Regions from separate parts of the Algoriphagus sp. 4150 genome, predicted to be linked through region 2. Evidence: riboswitches for the same ligand, from Rfam matches in the RefSeq annotation. Region 2 holds a riboswitch; each other region holds the start of a gene.
What was found. Region 2 has a riboswitch for thiamine pyrophosphate ahead of J2X69_RS04025 (TonB-dependent receptor). Riboswitches for the same ligand answer to the same signal wherever they lie in the genome.
Positions count from the first base shown of each region.

Region 1: linked by a shared signal. The riboswitch ahead of pnuC (nicotinamide riboside transporter PnuC) and the one ahead of J2X69_RS04025 (TonB-dependent receptor) in region 2 are both predicted to bind thiamine pyrophosphate.
Region 3: linked by a shared signal. The riboswitch ahead of thiS (sulfur carrier protein ThiS) and the one ahead of J2X69_RS04025 (TonB-dependent receptor) in region 2 are both predicted to bind thiamine pyrophosphate.

Region 1 covers NZ_JAVDWS010000037.1:10,991-14,272, forward strand. Annotated here, with positions in the region: gene J2X69_RS23765 (RagB/SusD family nutrient uptake outer membrane protein) at 1-1,283, shown strand, start outside; gene J2X69_RS23770 (hypothetical protein) at 1,430-1,597, opposite strand; TPP riboswitch at 1,619-1,732, shown strand; gene pnuC (nicotinamide riboside transporter PnuC) at 1,763-2,389, shown strand; gene J2X69_RS23780 (acyl-CoA dehydrogenase) at 2,367-3,282, shown strand, end outside.
Region 2 covers NZ_JAVDWS010000002.1:158,230-161,511, forward strand. Annotated here, with positions in the region: gene J2X69_RS04025 (TonB-dependent receptor) at 1-1,526, opposite strand, end outside; TPP riboswitch at 1,663-1,759, opposite strand; gene J2X69_RS04030 (fumarylacetoacetate hydrolase family protein) at 1,910-2,755, shown strand; gene J2X69_RS04035 (TfoX/Sxy family protein) at 2,768-3,121, shown strand.
Region 3 covers NZ_JAVDWS010000003.1:20,601-23,882, forward strand. Annotated here, with positions in the region: gene J2X69_RS06205 (hypothetical protein) at 1-216, opposite strand, end outside; gene J2X69_RS06210 (DUF4412 domain-containing protein) at 228-1,010, opposite strand; TPP riboswitch at 1,202-1,305, shown strand; gene thiS (sulfur carrier protein ThiS) at 1,343-1,546, shown strand; gene thiC (phosphomethylpyrimidine synthase ThiC) at 1,550-3,282, shown strand, end outside.

The DNA of each region.
Region 1 (3,282 bases), on a different contig from region 2:
GTGGTGGTGGGCCAAACGATGTCACTTCCATTCAGGTGTGGTCCAATTATACACTGGATCCTGCCAACGGCCCTCAGGGAGATCTTTGGAGTAAGGGTTTTTCAGGAGTTTTTCGCGCAAATGTACTTATACAAAAACTTCCCGGAGTACCTATGGATGAAGCAGTAAAGGCACGCTATCGTGCAGAAGCTATCTTCCTACGCGCTTATTTCTATTTTGATCTGGTACGCTTTTTTAAAAACATACCGCTTTTCACAGAGCCGGTCTCCACATCCGAAATGTTCGACGTAGTACAGGCAGATCCTGCTGAGGTATATGCTCAGATAGAAGCGGATATTTTGGAAGCACTTCCCAACCTTCCTACCCAGCTCAATCTGGAAACAGAAGCGGGAAGAGCTACTGAAGGAATGGCCCGTGCTGTCTTGGGCAAGGTCTATTTGCAGCAGGAAAAATTTGAAATGGCAGCAGAGCAATTTGAAATGGTAAACGGTACTCCGGGCGGAACCAGCCAGTATGGATACAAATTATTGGACAAGTTCTCCGATCTATTTGAAGTTGACAATAAATTCAACTCGGAGTCAATTTTCGAAGTATCCTTTACGAATACATCAAATGGTGATTGGGGGTGTGTAGGATGTACAGAAGGCAATCTTTTGAACATCATGGTAGGCCCCCGAGGTTACAATCCAATCGCAGATACTGCACCGGATTATGTTTCAGGATGGAGCTTTTTGACTGTTACTCCGGATTTATATCAAGTGATGAAAAACGATCCCCGTAAATCAGCAACGATTGCAGATTTGGACAGTTTGGAAAAAGCAGGAGCAGTTACTTATGAAAAAGGCTACAACAATACCGGCTATTTCTTGGAGAAGTTTGCAGGACGGCAGAAAGACAGATCAACAGGAGGTGGAGTAATGGAGCTGAACTTCCGTCAGAATATCTATGAAATCCGGCTTGCAGACTCCTATCTTTTGGAAGCTGAAGCATTGGTAAGAGGAGGTGGAAATACCGGCCGAGCACAGGCTCTGCTAGATGCAGTTAGGGCAAGGGTCGGCTTAGCACCTGTTCCTGTTTCTATAAATTCAGTTTTGGAAGAAAGACGTCTGGAGCTCGCAGGAGAAGGACATAGATGGTTCGATCTAATCAGAAATGGAAAAGCTTCCGAAGTACTTGCAAGTAAAGGCTTTGTGGCAGGAAAGCATGAGATTCTCCCTATTCCACTTTTGGAGTTGGACAATACGCTGATAGAACAAAATCAAGAATATGGCGGCAGTAAATAAGCAACGCATATAAAATGATAGAGACCTATTCCCGGCTATGGGAATAGGTCTTTTTATTTAAAATAGTGCATACCTGAATTGGAATGAAGTCAGAATCCAATTTATCCAAAGCTGATATAAAGGTATCTGTCTTAGGATTTGTTACTCTATTTCAGCCACTCCCATCTTTTGACCCAATCCATCAAGAAAGCTTCCCGGTGCTTCGCTACAGTTTTAGCTCCCTGCTTGGTTATTTTTCGCAATTCCTCAGGTTTCGGAAAATCCGGTTTATGCGCAGCGAGCTTAGAGTGATCCAGCTCGAAGAGCGAAATCATGTATTAATCCCTATCTTAGCACCATCAATTAAGGGGTGCCCTAATATTTCGGGCTGAGATCATACCCATCGGTGAGCGATCACTGAGCACCTGATCCGGGTAATGCCGGCGTAGGGACTAGATTACTGTTCTCCCTTTTTTGAATAATTCTAAAACGTTATTCAAATGCTATTGTATATTGACATGAGTCTGCTCGCTGAGCAGATCAAATCCACGGGTGTACTGGAATGGTTCGCTGTGGGTTTTGGAGTCACCTCAGTACTGCTCGCCCGCAAAAACAATGTATTGCTCTATCCCGCCGGCATCATCGGGATCTTATGTTCCGGCTTCTTGCTGGTGGATGCCAAGCTCTACGCCGAAACCCTGCTCAATGCCTATTACCTAGTAATGAGTATTTATGGCTGGGTCATGTGGAAAAACAGATCTTCCTCCGGGGCATCACAAATCTCAAGAAGTACAGGTACTGAGCAGAAAATCACCTGGGCAATCGCTCTGGGCGGCTGGGCATTTCTCTATTTTATACTTACCAATTTTACCGACTCCGATGTGCCTATAGTAGATGCCTTTGTATCCTCCACCGCCTGGGCGGGGATGTGGCTTTTGGCAAAAAGAAAGTTGGAAAACTGGATTTGGCTGAATGTGTCAAATATCGTAGCCATTCCTTTGCTCTTTCACAAGCAACTGATTCTAATCTCATTTCTTACCATTTTCCTTTTCGTCGTAGCCGTTTTTGGTTATTTCGATTGGAAAAAAGAACTAGACCACAGCCATGGAGAATTCGAAACTGTTTAGCCACGAACTCGCTACCAAAGCAGAAGAACTTGGATACCTTCCCGAGGAATGGCTGGCTGAGATTTATTCCAAAAAATGGTTTAAGCTTTTTGTGCCAAAAGACTTGGGAGGACTGGGCTGTACCTTGCCGGAAGCCTTGGAAATTGAAGAAAAACTGGCCAAGCTGGACGGGAGTCTGGGATGGACAGTTACACTGTGCGCAGGCGCTGCCTGGTTTGTCGGTTTTATGGAAGAGTCACTTCGCAATGAGATTTTCCCAGACGAAAAACTCTGCCTGGCAGGAAGTGGATTTGTAGGAGGAAAAGCCAATTTGGTGGGTGACAAATACCTCATTTCCGGGAGTTGGACCTACGCTTCCGGAGCCCTGCATGCAACACATCTCACTGCCAACTGCGAGATACTGGAGGATGGGAAGGCACTGTTGGATGAAAAAGGAAAGCCGGTGATCAAAGCTTTTGTCCTCGACAGAAAAGATGTAGCTATTCTTGACGGCTGGAATTACATGGGCATGATAGCCACGGGAAGCCATGCTTTTCGATGCGATGACCTTGAAGTCCCGCTAAACCGTTGCTTTGAAATTCTTCCGGAAAAAGCTCAATTGACTGCCTCAGTTTACCAATATCCCTTCCTGCAGTTTGCCGAAGCTACGCTTGCAGCGAATATTCTGGGTATTTCTCTTCACTTAAAGGAATTGATAGAGCAGTCGTTTTGGAGAAGACATGAGTACAGAAAATACGACAAAAAGCATCTTAGGTATTTCAAAAAACTCCTCAGAAAGCAAGAGGAAAAACTACAAGAACTCCGGGAGGCATTTTATCATCAAGTCAGTGCTTCCTGGGATGAACTGGAAAAAAACGGAAAAATATCAGATTCCGGATTGAAGAAAATAAGCA
Region 2 (3,282 bases):
TCATTTACACCTATAAATGAATAATCTATCCCTCTTACCTGTAGGTCTCCAAAGAGATTCAAACCGGCAGAAACTTCATGAGTAGCTTTGAGATAGATATTTTGGTCATCTTTGACCGCATTGTTATCGTAGTAGCGGTCCCGGATGTCGGTATCTCCGGCGATTCTGGCCCATATTATTTCTCCAAAGTGATCCCCATCGTAGCGGTTGGCTCCACCACCTAGAACTACATCCCATTTTCCATTGTCGGAGATATAGTTAATGGACGCGACGGCACCATAGAAGTCATTATCCAGCCATCGCCTACGGATAATATCCGTGCTGCTGATCGTCGAATCTCCGATGATGACATCGGGCAGGTTGTAGTTGGCAAAAGCATCATCATCCCGGTATTGCTCATAATAACCACGTCCGTAAGTGTAGTGTAGTGCACCGTTTACTTTCCAATTGCTGCCGAATTTACCTGCATAAATCAATTGATAATGATCTTGCTGATAATTATCCGTTTCGTTTTCGTAGGTGTAGTAGTTGAAGGTTCTGTCATCTTTGAGTTTTGACTCAGGTAGTCCATACCAGCTTTGGTAGGTTTTCTCCTTACCCGAAAAGACATTCAGTTTCAACACATGGTTTTCTCCAAAGTATCCTGCTGAGACGAAATACGAACTCAAATCTGAGCTGGCCCGATCCACATAGCCATCCGAGGTGATTTTGGATAGTCTTGTATCTACAGCAAACCGGTTGTTCAGCAATCCCGATCCGACTTTGACTGTATGTTTGAATGAATTAAATGATCCGACGGAATTATCCACTTGTGCATAAGCGTCGTCATTTCTGGTATCGGTCTGGAAATTAAGACTGGCTCCAAACGTCGCCGCACCATTTGTGGAGGTTCCCACCCCGCGCTGAATTTGGAGATTATCCACTGAGGAAGCAAAATCAGGCATATTCACCCAGAATACACCATGGGACTCGGCGTCATTCATAGGAATACCGTTTACAGTCACATTGATTCTGCTTTGATCTGAACCCCTGATTCTCATTCCTGTATAGCCGATTCCCGCCCCCGCATCGGAAAAAGTCACCACCGATGGTGTGAAGTTCAAGAGTTGAGGCATGTCCTGACCCAAGTTTCGCTTGGCCAAATATTCCTTACTGATCTCCTGAAAAGTGGTGGGAGTGCTCTGTGAAGCCCGGGTTGCGGATACGATAAACTCCTCCGTCATCAGGTCTGTTGGATTCAATCGTATGGTAAGTTCGCCGGAAAATGGCACCTCCAACGTCTGCTTGACGGTACTGTAACCTATATAAGAAACTCGAAGCTCTAGCCTCCCTGTCTGCAATTTATTTATGGTGAAAAGACCATTTTCGTCAGTGACGCCACCTTTTCCCTGATTTTCTGCCCATACTGAGGCTCCCACTAATACTTCGCCGGATGATGCATCCAGCACTTTACCGCTGAGGCTTTGCTGTGCCCAAGCTGAAATTGAGGCTAAGCATAAAGCCAGACCAAGAAATACTTTGTTCATCTGTAATTTTCCCTTGAGGGAGATTGAGTGAAACATGGGAAAGCTCTAGGGAAGCTTGCCGTTTTTGTTTACCCTGTCGCATTGACAAAATTCAAAATCCGGAAGAGTCGCGCTTCGATTATTTGATTTTGTTTGTTGCTACGCTTGTTCATTTCCCTTCGCCGGCATTACCCGGATCAGGTCGTATGGGTATGATCTCAGCCCGTTTTGTTAAGGCACCCCCTATGATCTACAAGCAAAGGTAGTGGGGAAAAGTTGCTTCGCAAATCCGGCGATTAGAAAAGTGGTTTTGACAAATTTCAATTTGTTGGTAAGAAGTCTTTCCTGTGTTTATATTTCTCTCGATTCTTTTTCCTAAATTTCTAATCAAACCCTATTAACCTATGAAAATCTACAAATTGCCTTCGGGCACACTTTTGCTGAATGAAAATCAAGCTTTTTTTGGTCCTGAGATAAATTGGGATATCATGCTGGCCCAAGAAAATCTAAAAGATTACCTGAAAACAGAATCGAAAACGTGGAAGACCATTTCTCCGGAAGAAGGAGATGAATTGATTGCGAAGGGAATTTTGACACCGATGGGAAATCAGGAAATTTGGGCCGCGGGAGTGACTTATTTTCGTAGCCGGACTGCCCGAATGGAAGAATCCCAAGATGCAGGTGGAGCGGATTTCTATGATAAAGTTTACAATGCTGACCGGCCTGAATTGTTTTTCAAAGCAACTGCAAGTCGGGTTTCCGCACCGGGAAGTTCCGTAAATATCCGAAAGGATTCTACTTGGGACGTGCCGGAACCTGAATTGACTTTGGTGGTTTCTCCCTCGGGAAAAATTCAGGGATACACCTGCGGCAATGATATGAGCAGCAGAAGCATTGAAGGAGAAAACCCTCTCTATTTGCCTCAGGCGAAGGTTTATGCAGGATGTGCCGCGATCGGACCTTGCCTTTATATTACGGATAATGCTCTGGAAGACACTGCCACTATCCGATTGGAGATTTTCAGAGATGATATTTTGGCATTTTCGGGCGAAACTGCACTGACCCAGCTGAAGCGTAAGCCTCAGGAATTGGCAGATTGGCTTTTCCGTGCGAATACTTTTCCAATTGGTTGTTTTCTGATGACAGGAACCGGAATTGTTCCGGATGATTTTACACTGGAGGTGGGAGACCGGGTGAGAATTGGAATTGATGAAATCGGTGTGCTGGAGAATAGCATTGCCAAGATCTAAGACAATTGAACCATGGTCTATGATGAATATTTAATTGAGAGATTAGCGTCAAGTTTTCAGCGTAGAGGAGTTGCTTTCAGCACCAAAAGCATGATGGGCGGAATGATTTTCATGGTTGATGAAAAAATGTGCATGGGTCTGGATCGGAATAAGCTTACTTCCAAAGACCGAATGATGGTGCGTATCGGAGAATTTGCTGAAGATCTGTGTATGAAGCGAACAGGCTGCCGACCGATGGAATTCTCCGGCAAACCCTTGAAGGGATTCGTTTATGTAGATCCTGAGGGGTTTGATTTGGAGGAAGATTGGGAGTTTTGGGTGGAAAAGGCGCTGGAATACAATCCATTGGCGAAAAGAAGTAAATAGGGCTTGCTGAAAAACCGTTCGTATGAAAAATGGGTTAATCATTCAATATGATAGCTTTTGATCTATTACCGGAGTTTTTCAGCATGCCCTAAATAGTAGAACTCATTGGTCATTTGCCGGCGTCCTTACTGTGGCAGCGACTGTATCATGACAAGCAATAA
Region 3 (3,282 bases), on a different contig from region 2:
ATGATCCGGTTTGATCGGATTCCCATTGGCCAATTCTTTGATTAATTCTTCGGTGAAAAATTTCCCTTCATTTTCTCCTGTATAGTCCATCAGGCAGGAACCTTTCACCTTTTTGGAACCGGTAGTGTTACCCAAGAGACTTTTCTCCCCAGTAGATGTACTGCACATAGATGCCGCTATCAGCAGCAGATTGAATGTGATTGCAAGTAGTTTCATGATTCAGCGACTTAAAAGGCCATCCCATTTTTGTATTGGCTCATGTCAATCACTTGCTCGATCTCGCCAAGTTGTATGACTTTCATATTTGAAGAAATTTTACCCTTCTTATCGAAAGCTGTCATTTCCATCATAAAACCCTGCATTTTCTCAGGTATAGCGACTTTATTTTTGGAATAAGAACCTAGGGATTTGGCAAAGGCAGACTGATCAAACTTTACTTCAGGAGCTATCCAAAACTCACCTTTCAGGTTTTCATCTTCTATGATGTACTTCGTTGCGGCGTAACCCAAAATAGTTTTGGTTTCGTTAGTCTTGATCATTTCCGGCATGCTTTCATCTTCCTGTGCATCAGCGGCACTACCAAACATCCCCATCATTGAGGTGGACATAGCCGAATAGGTTTTGTCTTTGGGATTAATAGTCACCATCACATCACTATCCAGATCGTATATAATCAGCATGCCCGCTGTCTCCATACCGAAATAGCTGTCCCGAACATTGTACTTCCATACCTGAGTCATGGGTTTGCCCTTTTCCATGTTCATTTCCATGGTCACTTGGAAATCAAAGCTATACTCAGAAGGAGCTTTAAAATCCTTGGTTTGTCCCATCATTCCTGCTAGGTCAATCCCTCCTAAGCCATTCCCTTCGTTACTTTGATTGTCACCTGAAATGGCTTTGTTTGTCACCTGGTCTTTGAGTTTCTTCAATACTTGGGATTGACCTTCGACTACCATAAAAAACAGGCAGAGGCAGAGTACGTAAATCTTGGAGTTTGTATGTCTTTGCATAGCGTTTGAATTTTGATTGCTATGCCTTAGTCTGTTAGGATGAAAAATGGTAAACAGTCAACTCAAAAAATCTTACAGTCAAGCCCCTAAACCGGGGGATTAAAGATAACGATATCATTGCGGGCATTCAGAACGGGGATTTACAAAACATCCCTTCTTTCTTCCCACTCTCACAATTTATTTGTAGCTTGGGAAAACTTTAGGGGTGTCCTCACTGAATACAGTAAGGACTGAGATTATACCCTTTGAACCTGATGCAGTTAGTACTGCCGAAGGAAAAAGCTAAGTGATACACGTGCTGTGTCTCCCCTGAAGTATATAATTTTTACAGGATGGAGATAACATATAACAATCAAACTCAGGAGGTACAGGAAGAAACATCGGTTTCAGACTTTGTTTTTCGTCAGATAGGCGAAAAACAAAATGGTATTGCTGTGGCAATCAATGAAACCATTGTACCCAAGACAGAGTGGGCAAAGACCTACTTAAAAGCAAACGATAATTTATTGATCATCAAAGCAACTCAAGGAGGGTAAGTTATGAGCAAAAAAGACAAATCACCCATGCAGGGCAGTATTTCAAAAGGACCTATAAGCGGCTCTAAAAAAGTGTATGTACCGGGAAAAATCCACGATATCAAAGTAGCGATGCGTGAAATTGCGGTCTCGCCTACGAAGTTGTTCAGCGGAGGAACAATGAAGAATCCGCCGGTGACTGTATATGACGCAAGTGGACCCTATACGGATGAAAATGCTGTAATAGATATCAAAAAAGGATTGCCGCGCATCCGAGAGCAGTGGATTCTTGACCGCGGGGATGTGGAGCGTCTGGAATCCTCAACTTCAGATTACGGACAGGAACGATTGAACGACAGTTCGTTGGATCATTTGCGTTTTGAGCATATTGCAAAACCTCTGCGGGCGAAAAACGGTGCAAATGTGTCACAGTTGCACTATGCCAAAAAAGGAATTATCACACCTGAAATGGAATATATTGCCATTCGCGAAAATCAACGGATAGAAGATTTGAAAGCGCAATGGAACGGCGAATACGATACGATGTGTGCGCAGCATATAGGCGAAAGTTTCGGTGCGAATACTCCTAAAAATCTCATCACACCTGAATTCGTACGCGATGAAATAGCAGCGGGAAGAGCCATTATCCCAAATAACATCAACCACCCGGAAAGCGAGCCGATGATTATAGGACGTAATTTCTTGGTGAAGATCAATGCAAATATCGGTAACAGTGCCGTGACTTCATCCATTGAAGAAGAAGTGGAGAAAGCAGTGTGGGCTTGCCGTTGGGGTGCAGATACCATTATGGATTTGTCTACCGGGGATAATATTCACGAGACTAGAGAATGGATTATCCGCAACTCACCCGTCCCGATAGGAACTGTTCCGATTTATCAGGCACTCGAAAAAGTAAAAGGTAAAGCAGAAGATTTGACATGGGAGATTTTCAGGGATACGTTGATCGAGCAAGCCGAGCAAGGTGTATCGTATTTCACCATCCATGCCGGTGTGCTTTTGAGATACATTCCATTGACAGCCAAGCGAATGACGGGAATCGTCTCCCGTGGCGGTTCTATTATGGCAAAATGGTGTCTTTCACATCACAAAGAGAATTTCCTTTACACGCATTTCGAGGACATTTGTGAAATCATGAAGGCATACGATGTGGCTTTCTCTCTTGGAGATGGTCTCCGTCCGGGCTCGATCGCCGATGCAAACGATGCTGCACAATTTGCCGAGCTGGAAACATTGGGCGAACTGACAAAAATCGCTTGGAAACACGACGTGCAAGTGATGATAGAAGGTCCCGGACACGTGCCTATGCACATGATCAAGGAAAACATGGACAAGCAGTTAAGAGAATGTCAAGAGGCTCCTTTCTATACCTTAGGGCCTTTGACTACGGATATTGCACCGGGCTACGATCACATTACTTCGGCAATCGGTGCTGCGATGATTGGTTGGTTTGGTACTGCGATGCTATGTTACGTCACGCCAAAAGAACATCTAGGCTTGCCAAACAGAGAAGATGTGAAAACAGGAGTGATCACCTATAAGCTGGCTGCGCACGCTGCGGATTTGGCAAAAGGGCATCCCGGAGCACAATACCGGGATAATGCGTTGAGTAAAGCCCGCTTCGAGTTCAGATGGGAAGATCAGTTCAACTTATCGCTGGATCCGGACACAGCACGTGAATTTCACGATGAAACACTTCCTGCTGAGGGCGCAAAAGTCGCCCACTTCTGTTCGATGTG